Actinokineospora baliensis: one gene and its partner. The protein of the gene in region 2 interacts with the protein of the main gene of each other region in a pairwise test. Links are inferred from orthologs where the notes say so. Each region holds a gene or a part of one and is shown on either strand. Other genes may lie near its edges.

Region 1 (5,730 bases), 3.0 Mb from region 2 along the record:
GACCGTGAGCACCACCGGATCCCTCAGCCGCCGCGCACTGCTGCTGGCGGCGTCCGCGGTCGGGCTGGCGGCCTGCACGCCGACGCAGGCCGCACCGCCACCACCGGACCCGCTGGCCGAATTGGAGGCACGGGCATTGGCGGACGCGACCACCGCCCGGGCACTGGGTGCGACGGCGGTGGCGGACGCCAGGGCCGAGCACGCGCGGGTGCTGCGGGCCGAGATGGACCGCGAACGCCCGCCCAAGCCCTCCTCGTCCGGCGCACCGACCACGACTCAGGCCCCCACTCCCCCGGCAGACCCGAAGGCCCTGGTCGAGTCGTTGACCAAAGCCCAGCAGGAAGCGACGGCCCTGGTGGCCACGCTGCCCAGGTACCGGGCCGGGCTGGTCGGCTCGGTCGCGGCGGGGTGCGCGTGCCTGGTGGAGGTGCTGGCATGACCCAACCGACAACCCAGCCGGTGTCGACGTCGGTGCCGCCCACCCGGGCACCGCTGGCACAGGACTCGCTGGCCGCGGTCCAGGCCGCCCTGGGCGCCGAACACGCCGCCGTGTGGGTGTACGGCCTGGTCAGCGCCTTCCTCCCGGCCTCGTTCGACAAGCCGATCGGGGACGGCGCCCAAGCCCACCGAACCCGCCGCGACACCACCGAGCGACTCCTGGGCGCCTCCGGTGCCACCCCGGCCCCGGCCGAACCCGCGTACCTACCCCCCAAACCGGTGACCGACCAAGCCTCAGCCCTGACCCTGGTGATCGACGCGGAACAGGACTGCACAGTCGCCTGGCGCGCCGTCCTGGAACGCACCGACGCCGAGGTCGCCGCCGATGTCCGGGCCAACGCCGCCCTCGCCCTGACCGAGTCAGCGGTCCGCGCCACCCGATGGCGCAAGACGGCGGGAATCACCCCCCTGACTCCCGTACTCCCAGGCCAGCCCTAGACCCGGACGACGGGTGCTGAACCGCACCGCCGATGTCGGATCCACGCCGCCACGGCGGGGATCAACCCACCAGCCCGCTGTGCCGCCGGGGCCAGCCCGGCACCTTCGAGCCGCACCCTCCGCAGCGGCGTGCTGGCCAGCCCTAGGCCCCGGCTGAACCGCATCGCCGATGTCGGATTCCCGCCGCCCGGCGGCGGGAATCACCCCATCCGCACCCTGTGTCGCTGAGGCTCGCCCGCAGCTGGCTCGGCACTTCGGGCCGCGCACTCCGCAGCGGCGTACCGGGCGGTCGTCGAGCACGCCCCGTGCTCCACGCCAGCCCCAGGCCCCGATCGAGAGGTGCTGAACCGCACGGCCGATGTCGCGGCCAACCCGACACCTTCGAGCCGCACCCTCCCGGTCGGCCGTCGAGCACGCCCCCAGTGTTCTCAGGCCAGCCATTGGCCCCACGGACGTCCCCGGACAAGGCGAAACCGGGCAGGGCTCCCTTGGGGTGGAGCCCTGCCCGGTCACCGGACCCGCGTTCGGTACTGGAGCGGTCAGTACGTGAAGCGGGTGACCATTTCCTGGAGCCTGCCGCTGAGGCGGGTGAGCTCCGAGGTGGCTTGTTCGGCTTCGGTGACGCCGCGGGAGGTTTCGTCGGCGGCGCCCGCGACCTCGGTGATGGCGGAGGCGATGGCGTTGGTGCCGTTGGCGGCTTCCGAGACGCTGCGGCTGACCTCGTCGGAGGTGGCCGACTGCTCCTCGACGGCCACCGCGATGGCCGACTGGAACTGGTTGACCCGGTCGATGACCTGCACGATCTGCCCGATCGCGGCCACGGCGGCCTCGGTGTCGGCCTGGATCGCGGCGACCCGGCGGCCGATGTCCTCGGTGGCGCTGGCGGTCTCCTGGGCCAGGTCCTTGACCTCACCGGCGACGACGGCGAAGCCCTTGCCCGCGTCACCGGCGCGGGCGGCCTCGATGGTGGCGTTGAGCGCCAGCAGGTTGGTCTGCTCGGCGATGGAGCGGATGGTCTTGAGGACGTCGCCGATCTCGGCCGAGGAGGAGCCGAGGCGGGTGATGATGTCGTTGGTGTGCTGGGCGGTGGCGGTGGCCTCGGCGCCGACCTTGGCCGCCTCGGAGGTGTTCGCGGCGATCTCGCGGATGGAGGCGCCGAGTTCGTCGGCGGCGGCGGAGACGGTGCCGACGCTGTCGGACACGCGGCCCGCGGCGTTGGACACCTCACCGGCGCGGTGCGAGGTGGAGCCCGCGGCGTCGGTGAGCCTGCCGTTGGTGGCGGCGAGCCGGTCGGCGGACCCGGCCAGGCCGGAGGCGGACTCGGCGACGTCGGAGACGACGGTGCGGATCTCGTTGACCGCGTGGTGCAGCGCCCGGCCCATCTCGCCGATCTCGTCCTGCGAGCTCACGGACAGCTTCTGGGTGAGGTCGCCCGCGGCGACCCGGTTGGCGTAGTCCTGCAGGCCGCGGACCGGCCTGCGGATGCTGCGGGTCAGCAGCCAGCCGAGGGTGAGGGCCAGCAGCACGGCGGCAGCGATGACGCCGATGGTCAGCCAGCGGGAGGTGGCGGTCATGTCCGCGATCTCCTGGCGCTGGGTCTCGGCGTAGCGGACCAGCGCGTCGGTCAGGTTCGCGAAGTCGGCGGTGACCTTGGGCAGGTTCTGCTGGGCTTCCTGGTTGTACTTGACCTCGTTGGCGGTGTCACCGGCGGCGGTGGCGGCGCGGCGGTTCTTGTGCGAGGTCCAGAAGGTCTCGTTGTCGCTCTTGAGCTGGGTGAGCATCGGCTGCAGCTCGGCCGGGATGCTGCCGGCCAGCTTGGCGAAGGCGGCGTCGGTGTCGGCGAGCTGCTGGTCGCGGCCCTTGGCCAGGCTCTCCAGGGCGCCGGGGTCCTTGACGGTCTCCATGACCACGTCGGTGGTCAGCGCGGAGAGGTTGTTGGTCTGCACGGACTTGACGTCCACCAGCGGGGTGACGGTGTCCTCGGAGATCGAGGCGGCCCGGTCGCTGACGTTCGCCTGCTGGGTGAGGCTGAACACGCCGAGCGCGATGACGACGACGGCGAGCACGAGGAAAGCGCTGAACACCCGGGTGCCGACACTGCGCCGCAGCGGGTTGCGAGTCCCTGAATCAGCCATGCGAGCCTCTCCCTGTCCGGTGCGCGGACGAGCCCGCGCCGACGGCGCCACCGAGCACCGGTGGCACTCCTCAGGCGTGGTATCGGGCGGCGCGGGCCCGGGAGTAGGAGTTTCGCGTCACTTCACGCCGACGGGTTCAGCCGCCGGTGTCGGGGTCGATCTCGGCACCGAGCCGCAGCGCGTCGGCGCAGACCTTGTCGAGCTGGGGCTTGTCCGCCTTCGTGCCGACCGCTTTGCCGCCCGAGGGGGCGTAGTCGGCCTCGACGATGACCACGACGGTGCCGTTGAGCTGGGAGTCGTAGCCGTTGCTGACCGACTTGAGCGGGGCGGCTTTGACGACGCCCTCGCGGACCAGGTCGTTGACGTTGCCGGTCTCGTCCTCGTTGGTGAGCGCGATGAGGCCCGCGGCCTTCTCCTTGTCGGCCATGTGCACGACCGACACCGAGACCAGCGCCTGCTTGCCGCCGACGTCGGCGGTGTACATGGCCTGGGTGACCTTGGTGCACTGGCCCGGCTGCGAGAGCAGCTGCTTGGTCTTGCCGTAGGCGTGCTGCTGGCAGTCGCTGTCGACCCTCGGTCGGGGGACATCCGGGTGGGCGACGAAGGTGTAGACGCCCGGGGCCTTCGGTCGGGTCTGCTCGGTGCTCGGGGTGGTCTGCTGGGTGCTCTCGCCCTGCACGTACCAGAACACGAATCCGGAGATCACGGCGATGGCGACCAGGCCCGCGATGCGCAACGCCCAGGTCAGCGCCGGGTTGCCGGTCGGGGCGGGTGCCTGCTCCTGGAAGCGGAACGGTTCGTCGGGGCGTCGGCCCGCTTGCACGCGCGGGATCCACTCGGTCTCCCCGGAGCGGTTGTACTGCTCGGGGGGCCAAGGCGGTCCGGGGCGCTGGGGATCCGACACGAACGCTGACAGTAGTTGGTGTGGCCCGCCGGTGTCATTCGACCCGTTTCATCCGAGTCGTCCACGTCGGATTGCGGCGACCGCCACGTCGACGTCTTCGGCGGTGTTGTAGAGGTGGAAGGCGAGCCGGGTGCGGCCTGCCCGGTTGGCACAGCGAACACCCGCTTCCGCGAGTTGTTCGGCGGCACCGGGCAGGTCGAGGGCGACGATCGCGGAGCCCTGCGGTGGCAGGTCCAGCTGGGCTAAGAGGCTGTCGGCGAGCCCAACGACGTGGTCACGCACTGCGACCTGGTCGAGGCTAGCGAGCCACGGCAGCGCTGCGGCGGCGCCGACTTGGGAGAACCAGGCCGGGCCGATGTCGTAGGCGCGCGAACTGTCCGCTAGGCGCAGCGGCAGGCCATAGATCGAGTCCCACGGGTCTTCTCCGGCGTACCAGCCTGCGGCGACGGGCCGGGTCCACTCGCGGGCCTGGGGGCGGACCGCGAGCCAAGAGGCGCCGCGCGGGGATACGAGCCACTTGTATCCGGCGCCGACGACCCAGTCGACCCAGGTCAGGTCCATGGGGAGCCAGCCGAGGGCCTGGGTGACGTCGAGCAGGACGCGCGTTCCGGCGGCGCGCAGGCCCGGCAGGTCGGCGATCACCCCGTCCGCGGACTGCACGGCGCTGACGGCGACCAGGTCGTGGCCGGGGGCGTGGTCGACCAGGTCGGTGGGATCCACCTCGGTGACGGTGACGCCGCGGTGGCCTTGGGCGGCGAACGGGAAGGTCACACTGGTGAACTCGCCCCGGGCGGTGAGCACCCGGGTGCCGTCCGGCACAGCGGCGGCGACCATGGCGACGAGCTGCGAGACGCTCGCGCCGATGGCGACTTCGGCCGGGTCTGCCCCGACCAGGCCCGCCCACGCCGCGCGCGCGGTCGCGACGTGCGGGTCGAACACGGGCGGAGGGTCCTCGCCGCGTCCCCACCGCTCGACAGCGGCCCCGACGGCGGCGACCACGCGGGCGGGCGGCACGCCGATGCTCGCGGAGTTGAGGTACCCGGTCGGGACGTCGAACAGCTCTCCAAAGGCGGTGCGCACGTCCAAAACAGTACGGTGGGTGGGGTGCACAGCGAGGAGTTCGAGATCACGACCGGCGACACCGAGGTCGTCCACGACCTGACCGGCCGGTGCGCGGAGTTCTTGGCCGAGGCGGGCGCGGTGGACGGCTTGCTGCACGTCTGGGTCCCGCACGCCACCGCCGGGGTCGCGGTGCTGGAGACGGGCGCGGGCAGCGACGACGACCTGCTCGCCGCGTTGCGGGCGCTGCTGCCGAAGGACTTCGCCTGGCGGCACCGGCACGGCTCGCCCGGTCACGGCCGCGACCACGTGCTGCCCGCGCTGGTACCGCCGTACGCCAGCATCCCCGTCCTCAGTGGACGGATGATGCTGGGCACGTGGCAGTCGATCTGCCTGGTGGACACCAATGTGGACAACCCGGTGCGCAAGGTCAGGCTGAGCTACTTGGCGGGCTGAGCGGCCTTGCGCGCGTTCGGCAGGACGACCGCGACGAGTCCGGCCACGGCGATGCCGCCGAGCACGAGCAGGCCCAGCGTCACGTCCGGCGCGTCAGGCGTGCCCTGCAGGAGGCTGCGGAGCCCCTCGGCGGCGAACCGGAACGGCGTCCAGGACCACAAGAGCGCGCGGTAGGCCGGGTCGAGCATCTCCGGGACCTGCCCCGCCACCGCCGGGGCGATCAGGTAGAGCGGCCCGAGC
Region 2 (5,872 bases):
CGACCACCCCAGCGCCGTCGACTCGTCGAGCTCCGTGCCCTCGAACCGCCCCTCCGCCCCGGCGAACACCACGTGGTCGCCGCCGAGCCCCAGGACCGCGGAGGTGTTGCGCCCGGCGAGACCGCCGGTCAACCCCGACAACAACCCGACCAGCACCGTCACCAGCACGACGACCCCGACCAACAACCCGAAACGGCCCCGCGCGAACCACAACTCACGCCACCCGACGAACACCAGCCAGCTCCTCACCTCGGCAACCCCACCAACCCTGCCGGGGGAGACCGCTCCCGCCATCGCTCGTGCGATCGCTTTCGCGCGATCGCGCGGTTGCCCTCCGGCTCAACCTTTCGATTGATGCGGCCGGGCCCGGGCCGTGGCTACCCTGGCGAGCATCGTGACCTCAGTGGACTCCCCAGCGCTGCACCGCCTGCTCACCGCAGGCCCTGACGTCCTCGCGGCCGCCTTGGTCCTGGTGCCCGTCGTGAACGACCCGCGGCCGGTCGTCCTCGCGGTCAGCGCGGCGCTGTTGCTGTCCGTGGTCGCTGGCTTCGTCAAGAGACAGCTGGGATCGCTGGTGGCGGTGGGAGCCTTGTGGGTGACTCTGCTGGCCATCACCCCGGGCGCGGTGTGGTTCGCGTTTCCCTTGTACTTCCTGCTCCTGCGTGACCTGCCGCGCCGACCGGCGATCGCCGCCGTGGGTGCCGTGGCGCTGGTCGCGGTCGCCGGGTTCGGGTGGCACCAACACGTGCTCACCGTCGGGACGGTCCTGGGACCGCTGCTCGGCGCCGCCGTCGCCGCGGCCACGGTGGTCGTCTACCGGGAGAGCGAGCGACGCAGGGAGCTGACCGAGGACCTCGCCGCCGCCGAGCGGGCCGCGGGCGTCCTGGCCGAACGCGAGCGGCTGGCCAGGGAAGTGCACGACACCCTCGCCCAGGGCCTGTCGAGCATCCACCTCCTGCTCAGCGCCGCCCTGCGCGGCGACACCGAACGCCACGTCCACGCCGCCCGCGCCGCCGCGGCCGACGCCCTGGCCGAAGCGCGCCGGTTCGTCCGGGCCCACAACCCACCCGCCCTCGACGGCGGCTCCCTCCCCGAGGCCCTCCGCGCCGCCTGCGCCACCACCACGGCCACCACCGCCCTCACCGCCCACTGCCACATCACCGGCGACGAGGTCCCCCTGCCCACCACCCACCAGGTCGCCCTCCTGCGGATCGCCCAATCCGCTCTCGGGAACGCCGTCGAACACGCGGGCGCCACCGAGGTCCAGCTCACCCTCACCTACCAGGACACCGAGGTCATCCTCGACATCGTCGACAACGGCCACGGCATCACCGGCCCCACCGCCCCCGACCGCGGCCACGGCATCGCCGCCATGCGCGCCAGGGCCCAGGCCCTCGCGGGCGCCCTGGTGGTCGAATCCGACAGCCGCGGCACCGCGGTGGCCGCGACCCTGCCGGTGGTGTCGGGGTGAGCGGGCCGAATGGTTCCCCCGGTGGGGTGATTCGGATCCTGGTGGCCGACGATCACCCGATCGTGCGGTCTGGGCTGCGGGCGGTGTTGGGCGGCGAGCCCGACTTCACCGTCGTCGACGAGGCCGCCACTGCGGCGGAGGCGGTCGCCAAGGCGCCGTTTGTCGATGTTGTGCTGATGGATCTGCGGTTCGGCGACGGGGTGTCCGGTGCCGAGGCCACCGCCGCCATCACCGCTGGTCAAGGGGCTCCGCGCGTGTTGGTGTTGACCACGTACGACACCGATGCCGACATCCTGGCGGCGATCGAGGCGGGGGCGACCGGGTACCTGCTCAAGGACGCCCTCCCCGAGGACCTCGCCGCCGCCGTCAGGGCGGCCGCGGGTGGGCGGGCGGTGCTCGCGCCGAGTGTCGCCGCCCGGTTGGTGGACCGCACGCGTAACCCCGTCGGGTCGTTGTCGGTGCGGGAGGCTGAAGTGCTCGGGCTGGTTGCCGATGGACTGTCCAACCTGTCCATCAGCAGGCGACTGCACCTGAGCCAGGCGACGGTGAAGTCTCACCTGGTGCGGGTCTACGCCAAGCTCGGCGTGGACTCCCGCACCGCGGCCGTGGCCGCCGCCCTCGCGCGGGGGCTGATCCGGCCCCACCGGTGAGATGAACCCCGGCGCAATACCTCAGGGGCGGCCGCCGCTCGCCGATGAAGGCGTCGACACCGGACCTGGAAGCGTGGTGGAGCGTGGAAGACTTCGATGATGTGGTCCAGGAATTCCTGGTCGAGTCCTATGAGAACCTCGACCAGTTGGACCAAGACCTCGTCGCGCTCGAGCGCGACCCAACGGCGCGCGACCGTCTCGCGAGTGTTTTCCGCACCATTCACACCATCAAGGGCACCAGCGGGTTCCTCGCGTTCTCGAAGCTGGAGCAGGTGACCCACGCGGGTGAATCGCTGCTGGCCCGGCTGCGCGACGGCGCGCAGGTCCTCGACCGCCGCGGCGCCGACGTGCTGCTGCGCGTGGTCGACGTGGTCCGGGCGCTGCTGGCCCAGATCGAGCGCGACGGCCAAGAGGGCGACATGGAGCTCGGCGACGTGATCGCCGAGGTCGAGGCGTGCATCGCCGGTGCCCCCGCGCCCGCCAAGCCCGCTCAGGAGCCGGTCGCCGAGGCCGCGCCCGCCGCCGACGCGCCCGCCCCGGTCGCCGAGCAGGCCCCGGTCGCCGAGGCCGCGCCCGCCGAGACCGCCCCGGCCGCCCCCGCGCAGCCGGAGACCCCCGAGGCCGCGACCCCGGCACCCGCCGAGGAGACCGCCAGCCGCCGCGGTGTCGCCGACACCTCCGTGCGCGTCGACGTCGACCTGCTCGACAAGCTGATGCGCCTGGTCGGCGAGCTCGTGCTGACCCGCAACCAGATGGTGCGGGCCACCGAGCACAACGGCGACCACACGCTGAGCCGGGCCGCCCAGCGGCTCAACCTGATCACCAGCGAGCTGCAGGAAGGGGTCATGAAGACCCGCATGCAGCCCATCAGCCACCTGTGGTCCAAGCTCCCCCGGGTCGTGCGCGACCTGAGCAACTCGATCGGCCGCCAGGTCCGCCTCGAGCTCGAGGGCGCCGAGACCGAACTCGACCGCAGCCTGCTCGAGGCGGTCAAGGACCCGCTGACGCACCTGGTGCGCAACGCCGTCGACCACGGCCTGGAGTCCCCCGAGGACCGGGTCAAGGCGGGCAAGAGCCCCGAGGGCACGCTGACCCTGCGCGCTTACCACGAGCACGGCCACGTCGTGGTCGAGGTCGCCGACGACGGCAAGGGCGTCGACCCGAAGCTCATCGGCGCCACCGCGGTCAAGCGCGGTCTGCTCACCGCCGAGCAGGTCGCGGCCATGGACGCCGACGAGGTGCTGCGCCTGGTGTTCCGGGCCGGTTTCTCCACCGCGGCCAAGGTCAGCAACGTCTCCGGCCGCGGCGTCGGCATGGACGTCGTGCGCACCAACCTGGAGGCCATCGGCGGCGCGGTCGACCTGCGCTCGGTGGTCGGCAAGGGCACCACCTGGCGCCTGACCATCCCGCTCACCCTGGCCATCGTGCAGGCGCTGATCGTGGAGAGCGCCAACGAGCGCTACGTGCTGCCGCAGATGTCGGTCCGCGAGCTCGTCTCCGTGGAGGGCCAGACCTCCGCGCGCATCGAGTACGTCTCCGGCGCCCCGGTCTGCCGCCTGCGCGGTCGGCTGCTGCCGCTGGTCCGGCTCAACGAGGCGCTCGGTGGCGCCCCGGAGCGCCCGGAGGAGAACGGCGAGGCGATCTACATCGCGGTCCTCAACGGCGAGGGGCACGAGTTCGGCCTGGTGGTCGACCGGGTGCTCACCACCGAGGAGGTCGTGGTCAAGCCGCTGGCCAGCCACCTCAAGGACGTCGGCTGCTACGCCGGTGCCACCATCCTCGGCGACGGCCGGGTCTCGCTGATCCTCGACGTGCTGGCCCTGGCCCGCAACGCCCACCTGGGCAACGCCGAGCGCGCCGCCGCGGCCGCCGCCGCGCTGGCCGCCGAGGCGGTCAAGGTCGAGTCCCGCGACCGCCTGCTGGTCACCCGGGTCAGCGACCGCCGCGTCGCCATCCCGCTGAGCATGGTCACCCGCCTCGAGGAGTTCCCGGTGCAGGCCGTGGAGCGCGTCGGCAGCCGGGAGGTCGTGCAGTACCGCGGCCAGATCCTGCCGGTGCTGCGGTTGTCCGGGCTGCTCGGCTCGTGGTCGGAGGACGTCTCCGACACCGTGCCCGCGGTCGTGTACTCCTCCGGCGGCCACTCGGTGGCCCTCGCGGTGGACGGCATCCTCGACATCGTCGACGACACCGCCCCGCACGGCCCCTCCGACGGCGACGGCCTGTCCGGTTCCACGGTCATCGACGACAAGGTCACCGAGCTGCTGGACATGCGGCGGGCGATCATGGCGGCCGACCCGGATTTCGAACTGCCCGAGTACGAGACCCGTGACTCTTTCGTGGAGGCGTCGTGAGCACCGTCCGGTACGCCACCTTCGAGGTGGCCGACCAGCTGTTCGGCCTGGAGGTCGGCGAGGTGCAGGAGGTGCTCGCGTTCTCCGAGTACACGCCGGTCCCGCTCGCCCCCGGCCACGTCGGCGGCCTGTTCAACCTGCGCGGCCAGGTCATCGCGGCGCTGGACCTGCGGGTCCGCCTCGGTGAGCGGGCGCAGGAGCGCACCGGCCCGGCGATGAACGTCATCGTCCGCACCGACGAGGAGTCGGTCAGCCTGCTCGTCGACCGCATCGGCGACGTGGTGGAGCTGGAGGACACCGCGGCCGAGCCGATCCCGGACACCCTGTCCGGCCCGGCCCGCGAGCTGATCACCGCGGCCTTCCCGCTGGCCGACCGGCTGATGCTGGCCCTCGACGCCCGTGCGGCCGTGCGCGGCAGCGAGGCCTGACCCGACACCACCTGGAGGCTCCGGGGCCACTGGCCCCGGAGCCTCCGGCACAGGCGGCCAGCCGCCCGCACCTCCCCGACTCCCAGCTCAGCCGCCGTTGACGGCGCCACGGAAGGGCTCACGCAGATGGCCGACTCGACCCCAGGGGCCGACACCGCCGACCCCGGCACCCGCAAGCGCGGCTTCGTCGGGTTCCTCGCCGACCGCTCGCTGGCCACCAAGATCTTCGCCGCCATCGCGCTGCCCGCCGTCGTGGCCATCGGCGTGGGCGTGCAGGGCATCGTCGCCACCGACAGCGGTGCGCACACCTCGGCCAGGCTGGGCAAGAACGCCGCCGCGGTCGGGGCCATCAGCAACTTCAACGGCGCCGCCATCGCCGCGATCCAGCACCTGCTGAGCTCGTTCATCAGCACCGACAACGCGAGGGTGAAGAAGGAGGTCGAGGACACCACGGCCGCCATCGGTGTCCTCAACGGCGCGCTGACGAAGTTCCAGCAGGGCATCGAGGCCGACCCCGAGTTCAGCGCCGTGCCGCTGGCCACCGTCAAGCGGGCGATCAACAACCTCAACCGGGTTTCCTCCGTCGTGCAGGAGGACGTCTTCCCCGCGGCCCTCGCGGGCCAGTCGCAGGTCGCCCTCGCCCGTTACAACAACAAGGCCGGGCCCGCGCTCGACGACCTGAGCGTCGACCTGGTGGAGATGCAGAAGGTCGAGCTCGCCGCGGTCAGCGCCGAGGTGGCCGACGCGGACTCCGAGAGCCAGCAGGCGCTGTGGACCACGCTCATCCTGCTCGGTGCCGGTCTGCTGCTCGCGCTGCTGGTCGGCTGGTTGATCATCCGCGGCATCACCCGCTCGGTGCGCGGGGTCTCCAGCGTCCTGGAGTCCGTGGCGCACGGCGACCTCACCCGCAAGGTCGAGGTCCGCACCAACGACGAGGTCGGTGTCATGGCCGCCGCGCTCAACACCGCGACC

The links.
Region 1: the proteins of JOD54_RS17725 (region 2) and JOD54_RS30335 interact in binary tests that used the Escherichia coli proteins (3 or more experiments, as listed by UniProt). The link is inferred for Actinokineospora baliensis from one-to-one orthologs.

Annotation. Positions count from the first base shown.
Region 1 is NZ_JAFBCK010000001.1:6,835,780-6,841,509, forward strand. What follows is about bases 774-3,765. They hold JOD54_RS30335 (methyl-accepting chemotaxis protein), read right to left. Parts: upstream 3,072-3,765; coding sequence 1,476-3,071; downstream 774-1,475. Other genes in these bases: JOD54_RS30330 (ferritin-like domain-containing protein), read left to right, coding at 774-936; JOD54_RS30340 (hypothetical protein), read right to left, coding at 3,208-3,765. In the rest of the region: JOD54_RS30325 (hypothetical protein), read left to right, coding at 5-439; more of JOD54_RS30330, read left to right, coding at 436-773; more of JOD54_RS30340, read right to left, coding at 3,766-3,975; JOD54_RS30345 (aminotransferase class V-fold PLP-dependent enzyme), read right to left, coding at 4,024-5,055; JOD54_RS30350 (YjbQ family protein), read left to right, coding at 5,080-5,490; JOD54_RS30355 (YhgE/Pip domain-containing protein), read right to left, coding at 5,475-5,730. UniProt on the Escherichia coli protein: Receptor for the attractant L-aspartate and related amino and dicarboxylic acids. Tar also mediates taxis to the attractant maltose via an interaction with the periplasmic maltose binding protein. Tar mediates taxis away from the repellents cobalt and nickel.
Region 2 is NZ_JAFBCK010000001.1:3,787,996-3,793,867, forward strand. What follows is about bases 1,828-4,838. They hold JOD54_RS17725 (chemotaxis protein CheW), read left to right. Parts: upstream 1,828-2,204; coding sequence 2,205-4,472; downstream 4,473-4,838. Other genes in these bases: JOD54_RS17720 (response regulator), read left to right, coding at 1,828-2,121; JOD54_RS17730 (chemotaxis protein CheW), read left to right, coding at 4,469-4,838. Also shown: JOD54_RS17710 (ABC transporter permease), read right to left, coding at 1-249; JOD54_RS17715 (sensor histidine kinase), read left to right, coding at 395-1,471; more of JOD54_RS17720, read left to right, coding at 1,498-1,827; more of JOD54_RS17730, read left to right, coding at 4,839-4,900; JOD54_RS17735 (methyl-accepting chemotaxis protein), read left to right, coding at 5,027-5,872. UniProt on the Escherichia coli protein: Involved in the transmission of sensory signals from the chemoreceptors to the flagellar motors. CheA is autophosphorylated; it can transfer its phosphate group to either CheB or CheY.